Regions from separate parts of the Geodermatophilus sp. CPCC 205761 genome, predicted to be linked through region 1. Evidence: riboswitches for the same ligand, from Rfam matches in the RefSeq annotation. Region 1 holds a riboswitch; each other region holds the start of a gene.
The links. Region 1 has a riboswitch for cyclic di-AMP ahead of MY526_RS12650 (C40 family peptidase). Riboswitches for the same ligand answer to the same signal wherever they lie in the genome.

Region 1 (6,430 bases):
GCCGGGATCGGGTTCTTCTTCGCGCCGGTGTTCCACCCGGGCATGCGCTACGCCGGGCCGGCGCGCAAGGAGATGGGGATCGGCACGGTCTTCAACTTCCTCGGCCCGCTGTGCAACCCCGCCCGGCCGGTGGCCGCGGCCATCGGGTGCGCCGACCCGCGGATGGCGCCGGTGATGGCCGAGGTGCTGGCCCAGCGCGGCATGCGGGCCGTCGTCTTCCGGGGCGACGACGGCCTCGACGAGCTCACCACCTCGACGACGTCGACGGTGTGGATCGTGCGCGACGGCACGGTGGAGCCCGACCGGGTCGACCCGTCGGCCCTGGGGATCGAGGCGCCGCCGCCCGACGCGCTGCGCGGCGGTGACCCCGCCTTCAACGCCGACGTCTTCCGGCGCGTGGTGGAGGGTGAGCGCGGCCCGGTGCGCGACGCGGTGCTGCTCAACGCGGCGGCGGCGCTGGCCGCCTTCGACGAGCGGAACGTCCGGCTGCACGACGCGCTGGCCGCGGGGCTGGAGCGGGCTGCCGGGGCAGTCGACGACGGCCGCGCGGCGGCGCAGCTGACGCGCTGGGTGACGGTCAGCCGGTCGCTGCGCGGCTAGGTGTACCCGGCGCGGGCCTGGGACGGGGCTGTCAGTCGGCGGTGTCGAAGCCGATGGAGAACGCGGCCTCGAGGTCGTGCTGGGAGTAGGCGCGGAAGGCGATGTGGGTGTCGGTCTCCAGGACGCCGGGCACCTTGTTGATCCGCCCCGCGACGACGTCGGCGATGTGCTCGAACTCCCGGACCCGCACCACGGCGATGAGGTCGACGTCGCCGGCGACCGAGTAGACCTCGCTCACGCCCTCGAGGTCGGCGACGGCCTGGGCCACCTCGGGGATCGAGTCGGTGGCCGCGTCGATCATGACGATGGCGGTGATCACGCGGGCGATGCTAGCCGGGCGGCCGGTGCACCGGAGTGCCCGCGCGGGCCGGGGCTGATCCGCTCGGGCCGTGCTCGGGTGCCGAGCGAGCGTCCGTCGGCGAACGGGTCGCGGCCGGTGCGGCCGGCGTCCACGCGGTCGAGGAAGGCGCTGTACCCGCCGGTGCCGGGGGCCGGGCAGGCGAGCGTGCCGGACACCTGGACGAGGCGGGTGCCCGGCTTCTCCATCCAGCGCAGCACGAGCTCGGTCTCGTCCACGGACGCGGCCAGCTCGTCGTCGGGGCCCAGCGGCGTCTCCGCCGTCGCCAGCAGGCCCTCCAGCGTGGCGCGGACGGAACTGCCCTGCGGTGCGCAGCCGGCGGCCACCAGCCGGCCCCGGCGGACGACGGACAGCTGCCAGCCGCCGTCGAAGCCGGGCCGGGCCAGGACCAGCTCGGGCACCGCGGCCAGCGAGGCGAGCCGTTGCCGGCGGCGCACCGCCCGGACGAGCACCGCGACGCGGTCGCGCAGGACGGCGGCGTCCTCGTAGCGCTCCTCGGCGGCCAGCCGGTCGACGCGGGACAGCAGCGGGGCGATCAGGGCGTCCGGGTCGGAGGCGACCGCCGCGCGGAGCACGGCGGCGATCCCGGCGTACTCGTCGACCGACTGGGCACCCGTGCAGGGTGCCCCGCAGCGGCCCATGCCGGCCAGCGCACAGGCGGTGCCGAGCACCCGCAGGGAGATGCGGCCGGTGCACTGGCGCAGGGGCAGCGACTCGTGGATCGCGGCCACCGCCGCGTCGGCCGCGCGCCGGTCGGGGAACGGGCCGAGGAAGACCCCGGCGCCCGGGCGCACCCGCCGGACGACCGACAGCCGCGGGAACGGCTCGTCGGTCAGCCGGACCCAGAGCGCGCGCTCGGGGAAGCGGGAGCGGCGGTTGTAGCGGGGCTTCTGCTCGGCGATCAGCCGCAGCTCCCGGACGGCGGCCTCGAGGTCGTGCGCGCAGGAGATGGTGTCGACGCGCTGGGCGAGGGCGACCATCTCGGTGATCCGGCTGCGCTGCTCCCCGGCGGTGAAGTAGCTGCGGACGCGGCTGCGCAGATCGCTCGACGTCCCGACGTAGAGGGGCTCGTCGCGGGGGCCGCGGAACACGTAGACCCCTGGCCCCGAGGGCACGCCGTCGGCCAGGTGCCGCTTGCGCAGACGGTCGGGGTCGACCTGGCGGGTGAGGCCGGTCAGCTCCTCCAGGCTGGTGATGCCGAGCGGGCCCAGCCGCTCGAAGAGCCCGTGCAGCACGTCGACGGTGGCGCGGGCGTCGGCCAGGGCGCGGTGGCAGGGCTCGGTCGCGGTGCGGAAGAAGGGCGCCAGGGTGGCCAGCTTGCAGTTGGGCACCTCGTCGCGGGTGAGCAGCCGGCGGGCGAGGACCGCGGTGTCGACCGAGGCGAAGGCCGGCCACGGGACGGCGCTCTCCGCGCAGGCGGCCTTGAGGAACCCGAGGTCGAAGGGAGCGTTGTGGGCCACCAGGACCGCGCCGCGCGCGAACTCCAGGAACGCGGGCAGGACCGCCCCGATGCGCGGCGCCGCGGCCACCATCGTGGTGGTGATGCCGGTCAGCACGCTGATGTAGGGCGGGATCGCACAGCCGGGGTCGACCAGCGTCTGGAACTCGCCGAGGACGACGCCGCCGCGCACCTTGACCGCGCCGACCTCGGTGATCGCGCTGTCCTTGGGTGAGCCGCCGGTCGTCTCGAGGTCGACGACGACGAACGTGACCTCCGCCAGCGGGGTGCCGAGCTCGTCGATCGTGGCTTGCTCGTAGCGCGGCAGCCCGGCGGCGGCTCGCGCGGCTGTCCCTGCGGCGATCCCGGCCAGCCGGGCGGGGGAGGAGGGCACGGGGCGGACGGTAGGTCGGGGCAGTGACAGTCCCGGGGACGCTCGCCGGGCGGCGACCGATCGGCCGACGGCGGTGCGGGCGGCCGTGCGGGCGGCAGAACCGACGGTGGCCGGGAACTGTCGGTGCCCGTCCCTAGCGTGCTGCCCATACCGACCGGGGGCCATGGAGGGCCTCCACGACCAAGGCGTCGGTCAGCAGAGGAGTGGGTCATGTTCATCGACTGCGACACCTGCACCGCCCGGGGCGACGGCTGCGCCGACTGCGTCGTGACCGTGCTGCTGGGGGCGCCACCGGGCTGGCAGGGCACCGACCCGACGGTGGTCCCGATGACCGCCCGCCGCGGTCCGGCCGCCGAGGACGTCGTCGTCCCGGCGCCGGGTGTGGTGGTGGAGTTCGACGAGGTCGAGCGCCGGGCCGTCCGCGCGCTGGCCGACGGCGGCCTCGTGCCGCCGCTGCGCCACCAGACCTCCCCGCGCCGGGCGGGGGATCCGCGGCGGCGCACCGGGTGAGGCCGGCCGTGGCGGGCGCCGACGCGGCCGCGGACGAGGGAACGAGGCGCGAACCGGGGGTGTCGGCGTGGCGCGCGTCGAGCGTGTGGGAAATCCCACAGTCCACGCGGGCCTCGTTTGTCACAACAACACCACGCCCCTACGGTGAGCCGGTCCGGCCGGGAGGTCGTCACCCGCAGTGAGGTGACCTCGGCCGGGTCACCGCCGAATTCCCCGAGGCGCCGCACGGTGCCCAGGGGGAACCGGGGACCCACCGCAGTACTGGGGTGAGTTCTCGCGTGCGCCGGTCCGCCGGGGCACACGCGTCGGTCCGCCGGCGCGCAGAGATAGGGCGCTTCTTCCCAGCCCGAACCCGTCAGCTAACTCGGTAGGCGGTTGCTGAGGAAGAAACGGAGAGCCGCCGCCCGTGGCGACCCCTCACGCTGCCCTGGGGCATGCCCCCGAACCGATCCACCCCCGTCTTGCGGTCGTTCCCCGCCGCCCCACCGCGGCCCGCCGCCTCGGTCGCGGGCTCGTCGTCGGAGCCACCGCGACGCTGGCCCTGACGCTCCTCCCCGCGAACGCGGTCGCCGATCCGGAGCAGGCCGGCAGCGCCGCGCAGGCCGCCGAGCTCGTCGCCCGCACCGGTCAGGAGCTCGAGGCCGTCAGCGAGCAGGTCAACGAGGCCCGCGAGACCCTGGCCCAGCAGCAGGCCGCCGTCGCCGACGCCGACCGGGCCGCCGCCGACGCACAGGCGCAGCTCGACGCCCTCGACGGCCAGATCCGCCAGGTCGCCCGCGCGGCGTTCACCGGCGAGAGCCTCTCGGAGTTCGACCTGCTGATGACCAGCGCGTCGGCCGAGGACTTCGTCTCCCAGCTGGCCACGCTCGACGTCATCGCCGGGCACGCCGGCGACGTGCTCACCGACGTCGCCACGCGGGCCGCGGCCGCCGAGCAGGCGCGGGCCGGCGCCGACGCGGCCCAGGCCGCGGCGCAGCAGGCGCTCGACGAGGTCACCGCGCGGCAGGCCGGGCTCGAGGCCGACATCGCCGACTACCGGGCGCAGTACGACGCCCTGTCGGCGCCCCAGCAGCAGCTGGTGCAGACGGCCCACTCGGGGCAGGCGGTCCCGGCCGCCGCGCCGGCGCCCGCCGCGAGCGGTGCCGCGCAGGCGGCCGTCGACACGGCGCTGGCCCAGGTCGGCGACCCGTACGTGTGGGGCGCCGGCGGCCCGAACTCCTTCGACTGCTCGGGGCTCACCCAGTACGCCTACGCCGCGGCCGGCGTCAGCCTGCCGCACTCGAGCCGCATGCAATCGACGATGGGCCGGTCGGTCTCGCGCGCCGAGCTGCAGCCGGGCGACCTGCTCTTCTACTACAGCCCGGTCAGCCACGTGTCGATGTACATCGGCAACGGGCAGATGGTGCACGCCTCGACCTCCGGCCAGCCGGTCAAGGTCGTGGGCATCGACTCGATGGGCAGCATCACCGCGATGCGCCGCATCCTCTGAGCCCGGCTGAGCGCGGGGAGGACGGGCGGCCCCGTCCCGGGTCCCGCCGTGAGCCTGCGAGGGGTGGGGAGGACGGGCGGCCCCGTCCCGGGTCCCGCCGCGAGCCTGCGAGGGGTGGGGAGGACGGGGTCCTCTTAGGATCGACCAGGTGAGCGCCCGCCGGGCCGCGTTGCTGGTCGCGGGTGCGCTCGGGGCGGCCCTCGTGCTCGTCATCGCCGTCCGGACGCCGTGGTCCCTGCTGCCCGACCCGCCCGGTGGGGCCACCCCGGTCCGCCCCGGCGCCGGGCTGCCGGCGGAGGTGGTCGAGCGGGCGGAGTCCTTCGCCGCGGCCCTCCGGCCGGCGTCCCTGGCCTCGCTGCTGCTCGGCCTCGCCGTCTCCGCCGTCCTGGCGCTGACCCCGCTCGGCGGCCGGCTGGTCCGGGCGGTGGCGCGCCCGCTCGGCGGCGGCTGGGCGTGGCAGGCGCTGCTTGGCACGGCCGCGATCGCGGTGGTGGGTCGGCTGGTCACCCTGCCGCTGTCGGCGTACGGCGAGGTGGTCCGGCACCGGTACGGCCTGTCCACCCGCTCCTGGCTGCTGTGGCTGCGCGACGTCGGCGTCTCCACCGCCATCGACGCGGCGCTCACTGCCGTCGTCCTGCTCGTCGTGGTGTGGCTGGCCCGCCGCGCTCCGCGGACCTGGTGGGCCTGGGCCGCCGGGGCCGCGGCCGCGCTCGTCGTCGCGGGCTCGTTCCTCTACCCGGTGCTCATCGAGCCGGCGTTCAACCGGTTCGAGTCGCTGCCCGCGGGGCAGCTGCGGACCGACCTGCTCGAGCTGGCCGAGGAGAACGGCACCCCGGTCGAGGACGTGCTGGTCGCCGACGCCTCCCGGCGCACCACCGCGCTCAACGCCTACGTCTCCGGTTTCGGGTCGACCCGCCGGGTCGTCCTGTTCGACACGACGCTCGAGCGGCTGCCCCCGGCGGAGATCGAGTCGATCGTCGCGCACGAGCTGGGCCACGTGGCCACCGACGACGTCCTCACCGGCACCCTCATCGGCTCGCTGGGTGCGGCCGCGGCGGTGGCCGCGCTGGGGTGGCTGCTGTCCTGGACGCCGCTGCTGCGCCGGGCCGGTGTGGACGCACCGGGCGACCCGCGGGTGGTGCCGCTGGTCCTGCTGCTGGTGTCGGTCGGCACGCTGGTCGCCACCCCGGTTCGGAACGTGGTGTCGCGGCACGTCGAGGCGCGCGCCGACCTGCACGCGCTCGATCTCACCGGCGACGCGCAGGCGTTCATCACCATGCAGCACCGGCTGGCGGCGGCCAACCTCGCCGACCCCGACCCGCCCGCGGCCTGGCAGTGGTTCTTCGGCTCCCACCCGACCGGGCCGCAGCGGGTCGCGATGGCGCTGGACTGGCAGCGCCTGGAGGACGCCGGGTGAGGACGCTGGTCGTCACCAACGACTTCCCGCCGCGCCAGGGCGGCATCCAGACCTTCGTCGCGGCACTGCTGGCCCGCCGCCCCCCGGAGTCCCTGGTCGTGCTCGCCTCCCGGTCGCCCGGCTGGGAGGCGTACGACGCCGCGCTGCCGTACCCCGTGGTGCGCCGGCCGACCGGCATGTTGTTGCCCACCCGCGCCACGGCCCGCGCGGCAGCCGACCTGGCC
Region 2 (6,430 bases), on a different contig from region 1:
AGTACGTCGACGGCTTCAGCCGGGACCCCGCGAGCGAGGCCGCCGACGAGAAGTACGACTGCTGGTGCCGGACGTTCGGCATGGCCGACGGCGCCTTCGCCGAGCTCGGCGGGCACGCCACGCGGCAGCTGCTGCGCAACGTGCTCCTGGCGGAGAGCGTGCGCCGGGGCGGACGGGCCGGCGGTGGGCCGGTGTTCGACGAGGCCGTCACCGTCGTGCTGGCCCGGGACGACGACGCGGCGGCGCGCGACGCCGTCGACGCGGTCGCGGGACAGCGCCGCCGGATGCGCACCGCGGTGCGGCACGTCGGCCACGGCGAGCTGGCCGACGCCGCGTCCCGGGTGGACGAGCTCGGCACGTGGGCCGCCGAGTTCCGCCGTCGCTACGTCGCGGACTGCTGACCGTCCGGGCCTGACCCAGCGTCACGTGCGGCCGCGGTCGTCCACGCTCCCGGAGGACATCGGCCTCCGATCGGTGGGGAGAGCGGGCGATCGCCGTTCGCCGGGTGTTCTCCTGGGGCACGGCGGGCTCCTGCCCGCCGTCCTCAGCAAGGAGCCCGCCATGACCGACCGCGACCCCGGATCGTCCGTCGGCGAGGGCGGAAGGGCGCTGCAGGGCGCCGGGTGCGGCAGCTGCGCCGCCGGCCACGGCGTGCACCCGCGCCGGGTCCAGCTGTGCGACGGCGGTCCGGACGACGACTGGGCCGCGGTCGTCGTCATGGGCGCCGTCGGGGACCTCCTCACCGTGGCCGCCGGCGAAGAGCTGCGGCGCTACCGCAACCACGACGCCGGGCGGCTCACGCAGCTGGTCGACGAGGTCGGTTCCGACGCGCTGCTCAACCGCAGGTACGGGCTCCTCTTCCTCCGCACCTGGCCGCGCGACGCCGGGGCGGTGTTCTCGCTGCAGTCCGCCGACCAGCCACCCAGTCCCTGCCGCGAGCCGGGAGCCCGCTGACCACCGACTCCCTCATCCGGAGGAGGCGAGCAGCGGACTCCCTGCTCACCGGCAGGTAGCGCCCCCACCCTGGGCCCGTGGCCGGACGCCGTCCCCTCCTGGACCACCGGCTCCGCCGGGGTCTCGCTGCGCTGTGCGCGTCCGGGGTGGTCCTCGGCGGCCTCGCCAGCTGCACGACCCCGATGGTGACCGCGGCGGCGGACAGCCACGTCGCCACCGACGGCAAGGCGGCCGCCGCGACCGACGTCCCGGAGGCGACCGGGCCCTCCGCGAAGGCCGAACTCCGGACGGTCGACGCGGCGCCGGTGCTGGCCGGCGTCGAGGCCGCAGCGGCGGGCGCCGGCGGAACCGTCTCCGTCGTCGTCCTGGACGCCGACGGGGACCGGCTGCTCGCCAGCGCGGACGCCGGCCGGCCGGTCTCCACCGCGTCGCTGGTGAAACTGCTCGTGGTCACCCGGCTGCTGGCGCTCGACGAGAGCGGTGCCCTGACCCTGCCCGACGAGGACGTCGCCCTGGCCGAGCGGGCGATCGTGGGGTCGGACGACGCCGCGATGAGCCGGCTGTGGGACCGGTACGACGGGCCCGGGCTGGTCACCGACGTCGCCGCGGAACTGGGGCTCACCGCCACCGCGCCGCCGTCGATCCCGGGTCAGTGGGGCCAGGCGACGACGAGCGCCACGGATCTCGCCGCCGTCCTCGCGGCGCGCGGGCAGCTGCTCGACCCCGGGGACGCCGACCGGCTCCTGGGCTGGCTGCGGTCGACCTCGGCGACGGCCGCCGACGGCTTCGACCAGCGGTTCGGCCTGCTCTCGAGCGGCACCGGCGCCACGGGGCCGGTGGCGGCCAAGCAGGGCTGGATGTGCTGCGTCGACGGGCGCCGGCAGCTGCACTCGGCGGGCGAGCTCGCCGACGGGCGGGTGGTCGTCCTCCTCGGCGACTTCCCGAGCTCGACGTCGTGGGCCCGCGCGCGCGACTCGCTCGACGCCGCGGCTGCCGCCGTCCTCAGCGGGATCGGCTGACCGCCGCGGTGCCCCGGCCGTCAGCAGACGGCCGGGGCACCGCGAGGCGTCAGGCGACCCGGCGGGCGCCCGAGTAGCTCGGCATCGAGTCGAGGTTCACCACGGCGACCGGCTTGCTGGCGGTCGAGGCGTGCACCATCTGGCCGTTGCCGATGTACATGCCCACGTGCGAGACCGGGCTGTAGAAGAACACCAGGTCACCGGGCCGGAGGTCCGACTTCGCCACCGGGGCGCCGAAGCCCGCCTGCGCCCGCGAGGTGCGCGGGATGGAGATCCCCGCCGCCTTGTAGGCGAAGCTCGTCAGCCCCGAGCAGTCGAAGGAGTTCGGGCCGGTCGCGCCGTACACGTAGCGGTCGCCCACCTGGGCGAGCGCGGTGTCGACCGCGGCCTGGGCGGCGCCGCTCGACGCGGCGGCCGGAGCAGCGGCGACGGCAGCGCCCCCACCACCGTCCCCACCGGTGTCAGCCGTTGCCGGCAGGGGGGAGAGCGCGATACCGGCACCGGCGATGACGGCGACGGCGATCCCACGGAACGTGCGACGTGCAGAGGTCGTGCGTGCAGTCGTCATGGACGACGTGTTCTCCTGTTCTCCACGACCGCCTACCGGGTTAGCTGACGGGTTCGGACGGGGGAGTCGCCCGGCGCGACGGATCGCGCTTCACCCCAGTGCTGCGGTGGGTCCCCGGTCCGGGCCTCGGTAGACGACCGACGCCCGGTTCGGCGGTGTCCGGCGGGTGCCGCCACGGGTGGGCGACGAGGGAGCCCGCTGGACCGCGCAGAACGCTAAGAACCCCCGCCGGGCGTCGCCATTCGGGGTCGGTGTCGGATCCGGCGGCCGGGGACGCCGCGGCTCGCCGTCCTCACCAGCGGGGACGACGCAGTGTGAGGAGCCGCCCGGCTCCGTCACCGCTGGTCGGCGGTATCCGTACGTTCTCGTCCCCTGCGGGGTGGCACCACCGACTGTCATCGGCGGACGACGCCCTGCCGCCGGAACCCGGGTGGTTGGCCCGGCCGTTGGGCGGGCACGAAGCAGGTCAACCGAACCGAGGAGGAACCCACATGGCCGGCATGATCCGGAAGCTCGTGGCGTCGGGGATCGCGGCGAAGGTCATCCAGGAGGCCCGCAAACCGCAGAACCAGGCCAAGCTCAAGAAGCTCATCCAGGACTTCCAGCAGAAGCAGCAGAAGGGCGGCGGCGGCAAGGGCATGGGCCGCGGCACCGGGCGCTACTGATCTGCTGGCGCAGCGGCCCCCACCCGAGCCCGGGTGGGGGCCGCTGCCGCGTACGGGGCACGCGCCCGCGTGCCGGCCCAGACCGAGTCCGAGGAGTCCCATGACCGTCATCGCCGTCGTCGGTGCCACCGGACAGCAGGGCGGCGCCGTCGCCCGCGCCCTGCTGGACGCCGGTGCCCGCGTGCGCGCCCTCGTCCGCGACCCCGCCAAGGCCCGGGACCTCGCCGACCGGGGCGCCGAGCTCGTCCGCGCCGAGCTGGCCGACCCCGACAGCCTGCGGACGGCGTTCTCCGGCGCGCAGCGGGTGTTCGCCATGACCACCCCGTTCGGCGCCGGCGGGCCCGAGGCGGAGGAGCGCCAGGGGATCGCGCTCGTCGACGCGGCCGCGGACGCCGGCGTGGAGCACGTCGTGCTCAACTCCGTCGGCGGCGCCGAGCGCTCGACCGGCATCCCGCACTTCGAGAGCAAGCGCCGCGTCGAGGAGCACCTGGCCGCGTCGGGGCTGCCGGCGACCGTCGTCCGGCCGGTCTTCTTCATGGAGAACCTGGGCTGGATGGCGGCGGTGCAGGACGGCGAGGTCGTCGTCCGGATGCCGCTGCCGGCGGGCGTGCCGCTGCAGATGATCGCCGTCGCCGACATCGGCACGGTCTCCGCCGACGTCCTCCTCGACCCCGGCCGGGTGCCCGGCGGCAGCATCGAGATCGCCGGTGACGAGCGGACCGGCGAGCAGATCGCCGCCGCCTTCGGCGAGCGGGCCGGCCGGCCCGGCCGCTACGAGGCGGTGCCGCTCGACGGCCTGGACGACGACGCGCGCGCCATGTTCACCTGGCTCGCCCACCCGCCCGCCTACCGCGGCGACATCGAGGCCACCCGCGCGCTGGCGCCCGGCCTGCTGGACCTCCCGGGCTGGCTGGCGACCGGCTGGTCGCCTCGGGAGTGAGCGCGCCGGCCGCCGCGCCGCCGGATAGGCGGCGGCCGGGCACGTGTCCTGCGGGAGCTCGTGCTCTGCCCACGGTGGTGGGCAGAGCACGAGCTTCCCGGGAGACACATGTGCCCCGGGGCGTCAGTCGCCCTTGACGTTGACCACCTGGCGCAGCGTGTGCCGGACCTCGACCAGGTCGGCCGCGTCGGCCATGACACGGTCGATCGGCTTGTACGCGTCCGGGTGCTCGTCGAGGAAGGCGTCCGACCGGCCCCAGGCGATGCCCTTCATCCGCCGATCGAGGTCGGCGCGGGTGAACAGCCGCCGCGCGGCGCCGCGCGAGTGGTTGCGGCCGGCCCCGTGCGGCGCGGACATCAGCGCGTCGGGGTTGCCCCTGCCGACCACCACGTAGGACGCCGTCCCCATCGACCCGGGGATCAGCCCGTCCTGGCCCCGCCGCGCCGAGATGGCCCCCTTGCGGGACAGCCAGACGTCGTGCCCGAGGTGCGTCTCCCGCTCGGTGTAGTTGTGGTGGCAGGAGATCTCCACCTGCCGCGCGACCTCGGTGCCGAGGAAGCGGGACACCTGCTCGGCGACGCGGTCCATCATCTCCGCGCGGTTGAGGAAGGCGAACCGCTGCGCCCAACCCAGCGCCTCGATGTAGGCGTCGAACTCCGGCGTCCCCTCCTCGAGCCAGGCCAGGTCGCGGTCGGGCAGGTGCTCGTCGCGGCAGCGCTGCTGCGCGATCCGGATGTGCTTGGACGCCAGCCGGTTGCCCACCCCGCGCGAGCCCGAGTGCAGGAACAGCCACACCCGGTCGGCCTCGTCCAGCGACACCTCGATGAAGTGGTTGCCCGATCCGAGTGACCCCAGCTGCATCGGCCAGGTGTCGGCGACGCCGTCGGCCTGTCCCACGCCCGGCAGCTCCCAGAGCTCCGCCACCCGGGCGGCCGCGGAGTCGCGCAGCTTCTTGTTGTACCGGCCGGCCGAGAGCGGGACCGCCCGCGAGATCTGCCCGTGCAGCGCGCCGAGGTTGCGCCCGTGGAGGTCGCCGGCCGTGAACTGGGTGCGGACGGCGTCCATCCCGCACCCGATGTCGACCCCCACCGCCGCCGGGATGATCGCGCCCTCGGTGGGGATCACCGAGCCGACCGTCGCGCCCTTGCCCAGGTGCGCGTCGGGCATGAGCGCCATGTGCGGGCGGATGAACGGCATCGAGGCGGTGCGCTCGGCCTGCAGCCGGGTGGTCGGCTCCAGGATCGACGCCCAGTTGAGCAGGCGGTCGCTGATCTTCTCCACCGGGAGGCCCTACCCCGCCGCGGGACCCCCGTCCCGTCGGCTGCGGACGCCCTCAGTCATCGCCCTTGCGGTCGCGATCGCGGTCGCGGTCCCGGCGGCGGTTGCCGTTGCCGTTCCCGTCGCCCTGCTCGGCGGTGGGCTGGGCCTCCGTCGTCGGCGCGGCGGTCGGCGGCGGCGGTGGGGGCGGCGCGACGGCGTGGGTGACGGTGATCGTCGTGCCGACCGGCACCTCGCCGGTGGGGGCGAGCTCCATCACCTGCCCGGCGGGGACGTCGGCGGTCTCGACGGCCTGCAGCACGACCGCCAGGTCCAGGCCGGCCAGCTGGGGTTGCACCTGGCCGACCGGCCGGCCGACGTACTCCGCGGGGTCCAGCCGCACCTGCACGACCGGCGGGGGCGTCGGCGCCGCGGACGTCGTCGGGGCCGGCGTGGTCGACGTCGTCGGCTGACCGGCCGGTGCGGGGTCGGTCCCGCTGTTCCCGAGGACCACCAGCCCCGCCGCCACGGCCGCGACGACGACGAGCGCCACCAGCAGCGGGATGAGCATCCGGCGGCGTGACCGGTCCTCCGGCTCGTCGTCGACGGGGTGGGCGTCGTCCACGGCGGGCCCCGCGGCGGGGACCGCGGCGGGGGACAGCACCTGCGTCACCGGGGCGGGGGGCGCGATCGGCAGCACGAGGGTGTCGGCGCGGTCGGGCTCCCGCCCGGCGGCGGCGTCGTCCACCGCGGCGAGCAGGGCGGCGCCGTCCGGGATCCGCTGGGCCGGGTCCTTGGTGAGGGTCCGCTCGACCAGCCGGCGCACGCCGTCCGGCAGGTCCGGGGGCAGGGGGTCGGGGTCCTCCCGCAGCTGCCGCAGCGCGATGTCCACCGGGTTGGGGCCGTCGAACGCGCGCCGGCCGGCGAGGCACTCGTAGGCCACCATGCCCCAGGAGTAGACGTCGCTGGCCGGGACCGCCTTGTCCCCGCGCACCTGCTCCGGCGCGAGGTACTGGGCGGTCCCGAT
Region 3 (6,430 bases), on a different contig from region 1:
GACTTCGTGCAGCGCTACCTGATCCAGGAGCTGGGGCTGACCCAGGAGGCCCTGGAGAACAACGGCTACGTCATCCAGACCACCCTGGACGTCGACCTGCAGCGCGCCGGGGACGCCGCCGTCCTCAACACCCTGCCGATGGGCGACTCGCTGGCCGGCATGTTCAGCGCGGTGGAGCCGGGCACCGGCCACCTGCTGGCGCTGAGCGTCAACCGCGTCTTCGGCTACGACAAGAACGACCCGGCGCAGGAGTCCTTCAACCTCAACGTCGCGCCCAGCCAGGGCTCGGGCTCCACCTACAAGGTGTTCGTCGCGGCGGCCGCGCTGGCCCGCGGCTACTCGAGCTTCTACACGCTCACCACGTCCGACCCCTACGTCTCCCGGGTCTACCGGGACGGCGCCGGGCGCTACGACGTGGAGAACGCCGGCACCTACCGCCCGACGCTGGACCTGACCACCGCGCTCTACCAGTCGTCCAACACCTACTTCCTCGCCCTCGAGGACGCTCTCGGCAGCGTCGAGGAGCCGGTGCGGATGGCCGAGCGGATGGGCCTGTTCCAGTTCAACGACCCCGAGCTGCCGCAGCGGGTCATCGACGAGAACCGGGGGTCGTTCACCTTCGGTCCCGAGCCGACCAGCCCGCTCGGCCTGGCCAGCGCGTACTCGACGCTGGCGGCCAGCGGCACGCAGTGCGACGTCGTCCCGGTGACCGCCGTCCTCGACCAGCACGGGGACCCGGCGGTCGGGACCGACGGCGAGCCGCTGGCGGTCGGCGACCGCTGCACCCCGGAGGCGATCCCCCCCGGGGTGGCCACCACGCTCAACCAGATGCTGCGCAAGGACGTCGAGCCCGGGAACCCGGGGGCGACCGGCACCCGCGCCTACGTCCCCGGCCACCAGATCGCCGGCAAGACCGGGACGTCGCAGGACAACTTCTCGGTCGCCTTCGTCGGCTACACCCCCGAGATCACCGCCAGCGTCATGGTGCTCAACCCGAAGCGCAACGAGGACGTCGGCGGGTTCGGCGGCGGCAAGGGCGCCACCATCTGGCGCGACGCGATGGCCCCGATCCTCGAGGCCCGCGGCAGCGGGGAGTTCCCGCCGGCCGACGAGGTCGTGCAGAACGGCAACACCCGGCCGGTCCCCGGCTGCTCCTCGGTCCGGGCCTGCGAGTCGGCGCTGTCCGACGCGGGCTTCCAGCACTCCACCGTCCGGATCGACAGCGACCGTCCCGCCGGGACCCTGCTGGGCACCAGCCCGCCGCGCGGCGGCCGGGCGGTGCAGGGGCAGGTCGTCTCGATCCTTGTCAGCAACGGCTCCGACTACGTCGCGCCACGGCGCGAGCCCGAACCAGAGCCGGAGCCGACGCCCGAGGAGCCGCCACCGGCGGACGAGCCGGCGCCACCGGAGGAGGCTCCGCCCGAGGACGCCGGACCGCCCGCGGACGGTGGCGGCCCGCCGGTCGCCCCTGCCGAACCGGCCGACGGCGACGGAGACGGGGACGGCGACGGGGACGGCGACGGGGACGACGGGGACGGCTGACCGGAGCGGATCCGCTCGTCGAGGGACTGGGTGAGCAGCCAGCCGCCGATCAGCACCAGGTGCAACAGGAACAGCCAGAGGCTGATCGCCACCACCGCACCGACCACGGTCAGCCCGCCGAACGGCGCGCCCAGCGCCAGCGGCAGGGACAGGAACAGTACGAAGCCCTGCAGGAAGCCCGACAGGCAGGCCGCGGTGAACAGCGCCCCGGGCACCAGGGCCGACCAGCGCGGCCGCCCGCTGGCGACCACGCCGAAGCCCCACAGCAGCGGCACGGTGAGCGCGAACAGCACCGAGTAGTAGCCGACCGCGAAGCTCCCGAGCACGCTGCCGCGCTCGGTGAGGTCGGCCATGGCGGAGGCGGCCAGCAGCAGCGGGTACAGCAGCAGCGGCGTGGCCAGCACCAGGGGCAGGCCGAGCAGCCGGCCGCGCCAGCCGGTGAGCGTGTCGGTGTCCCGGCGCGGGGTGAACCGCAGCAGCGCCCGCCGCAGCCCCTCGCCGTAGAGCGAGAGCGGGAGCAGCGCGAGCGCGAAGTCGAGCGGGCCCATGGCGACGCCCGCGTCGGCCAGGGCCCGGAGCGCCTCCGGTGCTCCCAGCTGGGGCGGCAGCAGGTCGGCGAGCCGGCCGGCCAGGTCACGGACGGTGCCGGGCGAGGTGAGCAGCGCGGTCAGCGAGAAGGCCACCAGCAGCAGCGGCACCACGGCGACGCCGGCGTAGAAGGTGAGCCCGGCCGCGATCAGCGCGAGGTCGCGGCCGCGCAGCCGCCGCCCCGCCCCGCGGACCAGGGACGACGCCTCGGTCCGCAGCCGCGCGGCCGACCCCATCCTCAGCGCCGGTCCAGCAGGTGCCGGGCGGCGGCGTAGCCGCCCAGGCCACTGACCGCCCCGCCGCGCACGGTGCCCCCGGAGGAGGCCGCCACGATCCGCGGGTGCGGCGTCGCCACGCCCCACGTGCCGGCCTCCGCCGGCGTCGGCGCGACCGGCCAGGCGAGGTCGCCGTGGAAGATGTGGCCGCCCGGCATGGCCAGCGACGCCTCGACGTCCAGCGGGGAGGCCGCCTGCAGGCACGGCTCACCGGAGGCGTCGCGGGCCAGGCAGTCCAGCAGCGGCTCCTCCAGGTGCGCGTCGAGCTGCGCCACCACCCGACGCACCGCCTCGCGGCGGGTGCCCACCGGGTCGGCGCGGAACAGCCCGGCCGGCGTGTGCAGGCCGAAGAGCGTGAGCGTCTGGTACCCGGCGGCGCGCTCGGCCGGCCCGAGGATCGACGGGTCGGACAGCGAGTGGCAGTAGACCTCGAACGGGATGACGTCGGGCAGCTCCCCCGCGGCGGCCTGGGCGTAGGCGGCGTCGAGCCGGCCGGCCGCCTCGTCGACGTGGCAGGTGCCGGCGAAGGCGACGGCGGGGTCGACGCCCGAGCGCAGCCGGGGCAGCCGGGCCAGCACCATGTTCACCTTGAGCTGGGCGCCGTCCGGCGTCGTCCGCGGCGCCGCGCCGGTCAGCCGGTCGAGCACCTCGGGTGCCGCGCCGGAGACGACGAACCGGGCGTCGGCCGCCCGCTCCGCGCCGTCGCCGTCGGTCCAGTGCACGGTCACCCTGTCGGCGCGCGGCTCGATCGCCGTGACCGTCGCCCGCGTGACCAGCTCCGCGCCGGCGCCGCGGGCGGCGGTGGCCATGGCCCCGGTGACCGCGCCCATCCCGCCCACCGGCACCCGCCACAGCCCGGTGCCGTTGCCGATCAGGTGGTACAGGAAGCAGCGCCCGGCCAGGCCGTCGGCGGCGTGGACGTCGGCGAAGGTGCCGATCAGCCCGTCGGTGAGCGCGACCCCGCGGACGACGTCGTGGTGCAGGTCGTCGGCGACCACGTCGGCCAGCGGCCGCTCGACGAGGTCGGTGAACAGCCGCGGGTCGCGCAGCCGGCCGGTCAGCTCGGCGGGGGAGAGCAGCGGCTCGGTGAGCGTGGGCGCGAGGTCCTCGGCGAGGATGGCCAGCCGGCCGTACAACCGGCGCCAGCCCGCCAGCTCGGCGTCCGAGCCGGTCAGCTCGCGGAAGGACGCGGTGGTGGCCGGTCCCTCGGCGCGCTCGACCAGCAGGCCGCGCCCCCCGGCGACGGCGGTGTACGAGGCCACCGCGCGGTCGGCCAGCGTGAGCTGCAGGCCGAGGTCGGCGACGATCCGGTCGGGCAGCAGGCTGACCAGGTAGGAGTAGGCCGACAGCCGGACGTCGACGCCCGGGAAGACCTGCTGGCTGACCGCGGCGCCACCCACCCGCTCGAGCCGCTCCAGGACCAGGACGGACCAGCCGCCCTGCGCCAGGTAGGCCGCGGCCACCAGGCCGTTGTGCCCCGCTCCGACGACCACGGCGTCGTACTTGCTCCGCGCGCTCACCGGCGGACCGTAACCGGCCGGTCAGCCGTCCTCCCTGGTCGCGTCCTGCTCGTGGCGCACGGCGTCGGTGTGGCCGCCGGTCTCGGTGCTGCCGCACCCTGCGAGCGCCCCGACGAGGCCGGCACCACGAGGGGTCGCTGCAGATCCATGCGGTCCCCGTGCTCCCGTGGGCGGCCGCCCAAACCCCACCCGCACCACCGGTCCCAGGTGCTCCACCCGCCTGCGGAGTCGAGGCGAGAGTCCACGAAATCACATCCAGGTAATTGTCACCGCGGAGTTCCGGCCATTACGGTGTGTATGTCCGGCGGGGCGCTCCGTCACCACCCTGGGTGACACTCCCCGGACGCCGCCGAGCCTCTCCCTCCTCCCCGGGGGTGCGGGCCGGGGACCCACCGCAGCACTGGGGTGAAGCGCGCCCGGCCTCCGGCCGGCCGCGCCGGGCGACTTCCCGTCCGAACCCGTCAGCTAACCCGGTAGGCGGCCTGCGGAAGAACGGAGAGCCGCCGCACCATGGCGACCCCTCGCGCGTCCCGTCGCGCTGCCTGGCGACGGGCCGCCGTCGTCCTCGTCGGCGCCATCGGCGTCTCGCTCCTCCCGGCCGTGGCCGGTGCCGCGCCGGGCTCCTCGCAGGAGGCCGCCGCCCTCGTCGCCGCCCGCGGCCACGAGCTGGAGGTCGTCACCGAGCAGTTCAACGAGGCGCGTTCGGAGCTCGAGGCCCAGCAGGCCGCCGCCCAGGCCGCCGCGGCGCAGGTCGCCGAGGCGCAGGCGGTCGTGGCCGCCGCGCAGGAGCAGGTGCGGGGCATCGCCCGCAGCGCGTTCACCGGCGAGAGCATGGGCTCGCTGCGGGCCCTGATGACCAGCGGCTCGGCTGACGAGTTCGTCAACCGGGTGAACCTGCTCGACGCCGTCGCCGGCCACCAGAACGGGCTGATCGAGCAGGCCGCCTCCGCCGGTGAGGTCGCCGCGCAGGCGCAGGCCGAGGCGGACCGGGCGGCGGACGAGGCCCAGCAGCAGTACGACGCCGTCGCCGCCCAGCAGGCCGAGTTGCAGGAGCAGATCACCGCCTACCAGGCCGATTACGCGCGGCTCAGCGCCGACGAGCGACGCGCCGCCCTGGCGGCCGCGGCCACCGCCCACGGAGCCGGCCAGGAGCGGGCCAGCCGCACGGAGCGCGAGGAGCCGGCCGCCGCCGGTCCGGTGGTGGCCGACAGCGCCGCCGCCCAGAAGGCGATCGACGCCGCCATGGCCCAGCGCGGCAAGCCCTACGTGTGGGCCGCCGAGGGGCCGGGCTCCTTCGACTGCTCCGGTCTGGTGCTCTACGCCTACAAGGCAGCCGGGATCGGCCTGCCGCACTCCAGCCGCCTGCAGTCGCAGATGGGCCGGACGGTCTCGCGGGCCGAGGCCCGCCCTGGTGACCTGGTCGCCTTCTACAGCCCGGTCAGCCACATCGGCATCTACCTGGGCAACGGCCAGATGGTCCACGCGCCGACCTCCGGCGACGTCGTGAAGGTCGCCAGCGTCGACGACATGGGGGCGACCCCGCGCTTCAACCGCATCGCCGGCTAGGACCCCGTCCGCTCCCGGAGCCCCGGACGCCGCGTGCGTCCGGGGCTCCGCTGTGTCCGGGTCTTGACGTCGCGTCCTGCGGTGTGAACACTGCTCTCGAAGCAGATCGATGATCGCAGAGGAGCCGACCATGGCGCAGGGATGGCAGTGGATGTGGGCCGGCGTCGCGTTCGCCGCCGAACTCGCGGCCCTGGCGGCCCTCGGCCACTGGGGGGCGACCGCGGGCGACTCGACGGCCACCCGGTGGCTGTTCGCCCTCGGCGCGCCGCTGGTCGCGGCCTTGCTGTGGGGCCTGTTCGCGGCACCGCAGGCGGTCGTGCAGGTCGCGGTGCTCGCCGTCCTCACCAAGGTGGTGGTCTTCGGCGCGGCGGCGGCCGCGCTGCTCGCGACGGGTTCGCCGCGCCTGGCGGTCCTCCTCGTGGTCGCGGCGGTGCTGGGTTCGCTGCTGTCCGGCCCGCTGACGTCGCAGGCCCCGGTCAGCGCGGTCAGCGCGGCGGCGGCCCGCTGACCTGCTGGAGCAGCCCCCACACGAACTGCGCCCGCACTCCGCCGGGCAGGTGCACCTCCCAGCGGGTTCCCACGCCGGGGTCGACGCTCACCGCGCCGGGCAGGCCGACGACGTCGTCGAGGACGTGCTCCCAGACCAGCAGCCGGCCGGCCCGTGCCGGCGGCACGGGGGAGCCGGGCGCCGGCACCAGGTGCTCGTTCAGCACGGACCCGCCGGGGCCGGACAGCACCTCCCAGTACAGGTGCGGCCACAGCGGCAGGGGCCAGCGCCGCACCTGGACGTCGAGGTCCCCGAAGCGGCGGTCCTCCACCTCGTCGGGCGGCCCGAGGACGGCGGTCCGCAGCGCCAGCCCGCGCGGCGCCCGGGGCGAGTGCTGCAGCGCCTGCCAGCGGGTGTGCGCGGCATGGGCCTCTCCCCGGGTGGCGCCCAGC

Region 2: another riboswitch for cyclic di-AMP. It lies ahead of MY526_RS08180 (C40 family peptidase); the one in region 1 lies ahead of MY526_RS12650 (C40 family peptidase).
Region 3: another riboswitch for cyclic di-AMP. It lies ahead of MY526_RS06190 (C40 family peptidase); the one in region 1 lies ahead of MY526_RS12650 (C40 family peptidase).

The regions. Positions count from the first base shown of each region.
Region 1 covers NZ_JALPKQ010000017.1:59,098-65,527, forward strand. The annotation lists gene trpD (anthranilate phosphoribosyltransferase) at 1-600, shown strand, start outside; gene MY526_RS12635 (Lrp/AsnC family transcriptional regulator) at 632-919, opposite strand; gene MY526_RS12640 (DEDD exonuclease domain-containing protein) at 916-2,790, opposite strand; gene MY526_RS12645 (hypothetical protein) at 3,001-3,300, shown strand; cyclic di-AMP (ydaO/yuaA leader) riboswitch at 3,493-3,690, shown strand; gene MY526_RS12650 (C40 family peptidase) at 3,707-4,789, shown strand; gene MY526_RS12655 (M48 family metalloprotease) at 4,938-6,206, shown strand; gene MY526_RS12660 (glycosyltransferase family 4 protein) at 6,203-6,430, shown strand, end outside.
Region 2 covers NZ_JALPKQ010000010.1:48,228-54,657, reverse strand. The annotation lists gene MY526_RS08195 (PGN_0703 family putative restriction endonuclease) at 1-401, shown strand, start outside; gene MY526_RS08190 (hypothetical protein) at 562-954, shown strand; gene MY526_RS08185 (serine hydrolase) at 1,032-1,973, shown strand; gene MY526_RS08180 (C40 family peptidase) at 2,023-2,541, opposite strand; cyclic di-AMP (ydaO/yuaA leader) riboswitch at 2,555-2,706, opposite strand; gene MY526_RS08175 (hypothetical protein) at 3,033-3,206, shown strand; gene MY526_RS08170 (NmrA/HSCARG family protein) at 3,307-4,146, shown strand; gene MY526_RS08165 (RtcB family protein) at 4,270-5,427, opposite strand; gene MY526_RS08160 (serine/threonine protein kinase) at 5,480-6,430, opposite strand, start outside.
Region 3 covers NZ_JALPKQ010000007.1:91,852-98,281, reverse strand. The annotation lists gene MY526_RS06205 (transglycosylase domain-containing protein) at 1-1,542, shown strand, start outside; partial or broken gene MY526_RS06200 (YhjD/YihY/BrkB family envelope integrity protein) at 1,614-2,366, opposite strand; gene MY526_RS06195 (phytoene desaturase family protein) at 2,369-3,925, opposite strand; cyclic di-AMP (ydaO/yuaA leader) riboswitch at 4,277-4,420, shown strand; gene MY526_RS06190 (C40 family peptidase) at 4,436-5,491, shown strand; gene MY526_RS06185 (DUF2568 domain-containing protein) at 5,622-5,999, shown strand; gene MY526_RS06180 (hypothetical protein) at 5,977-6,430, opposite strand, start outside.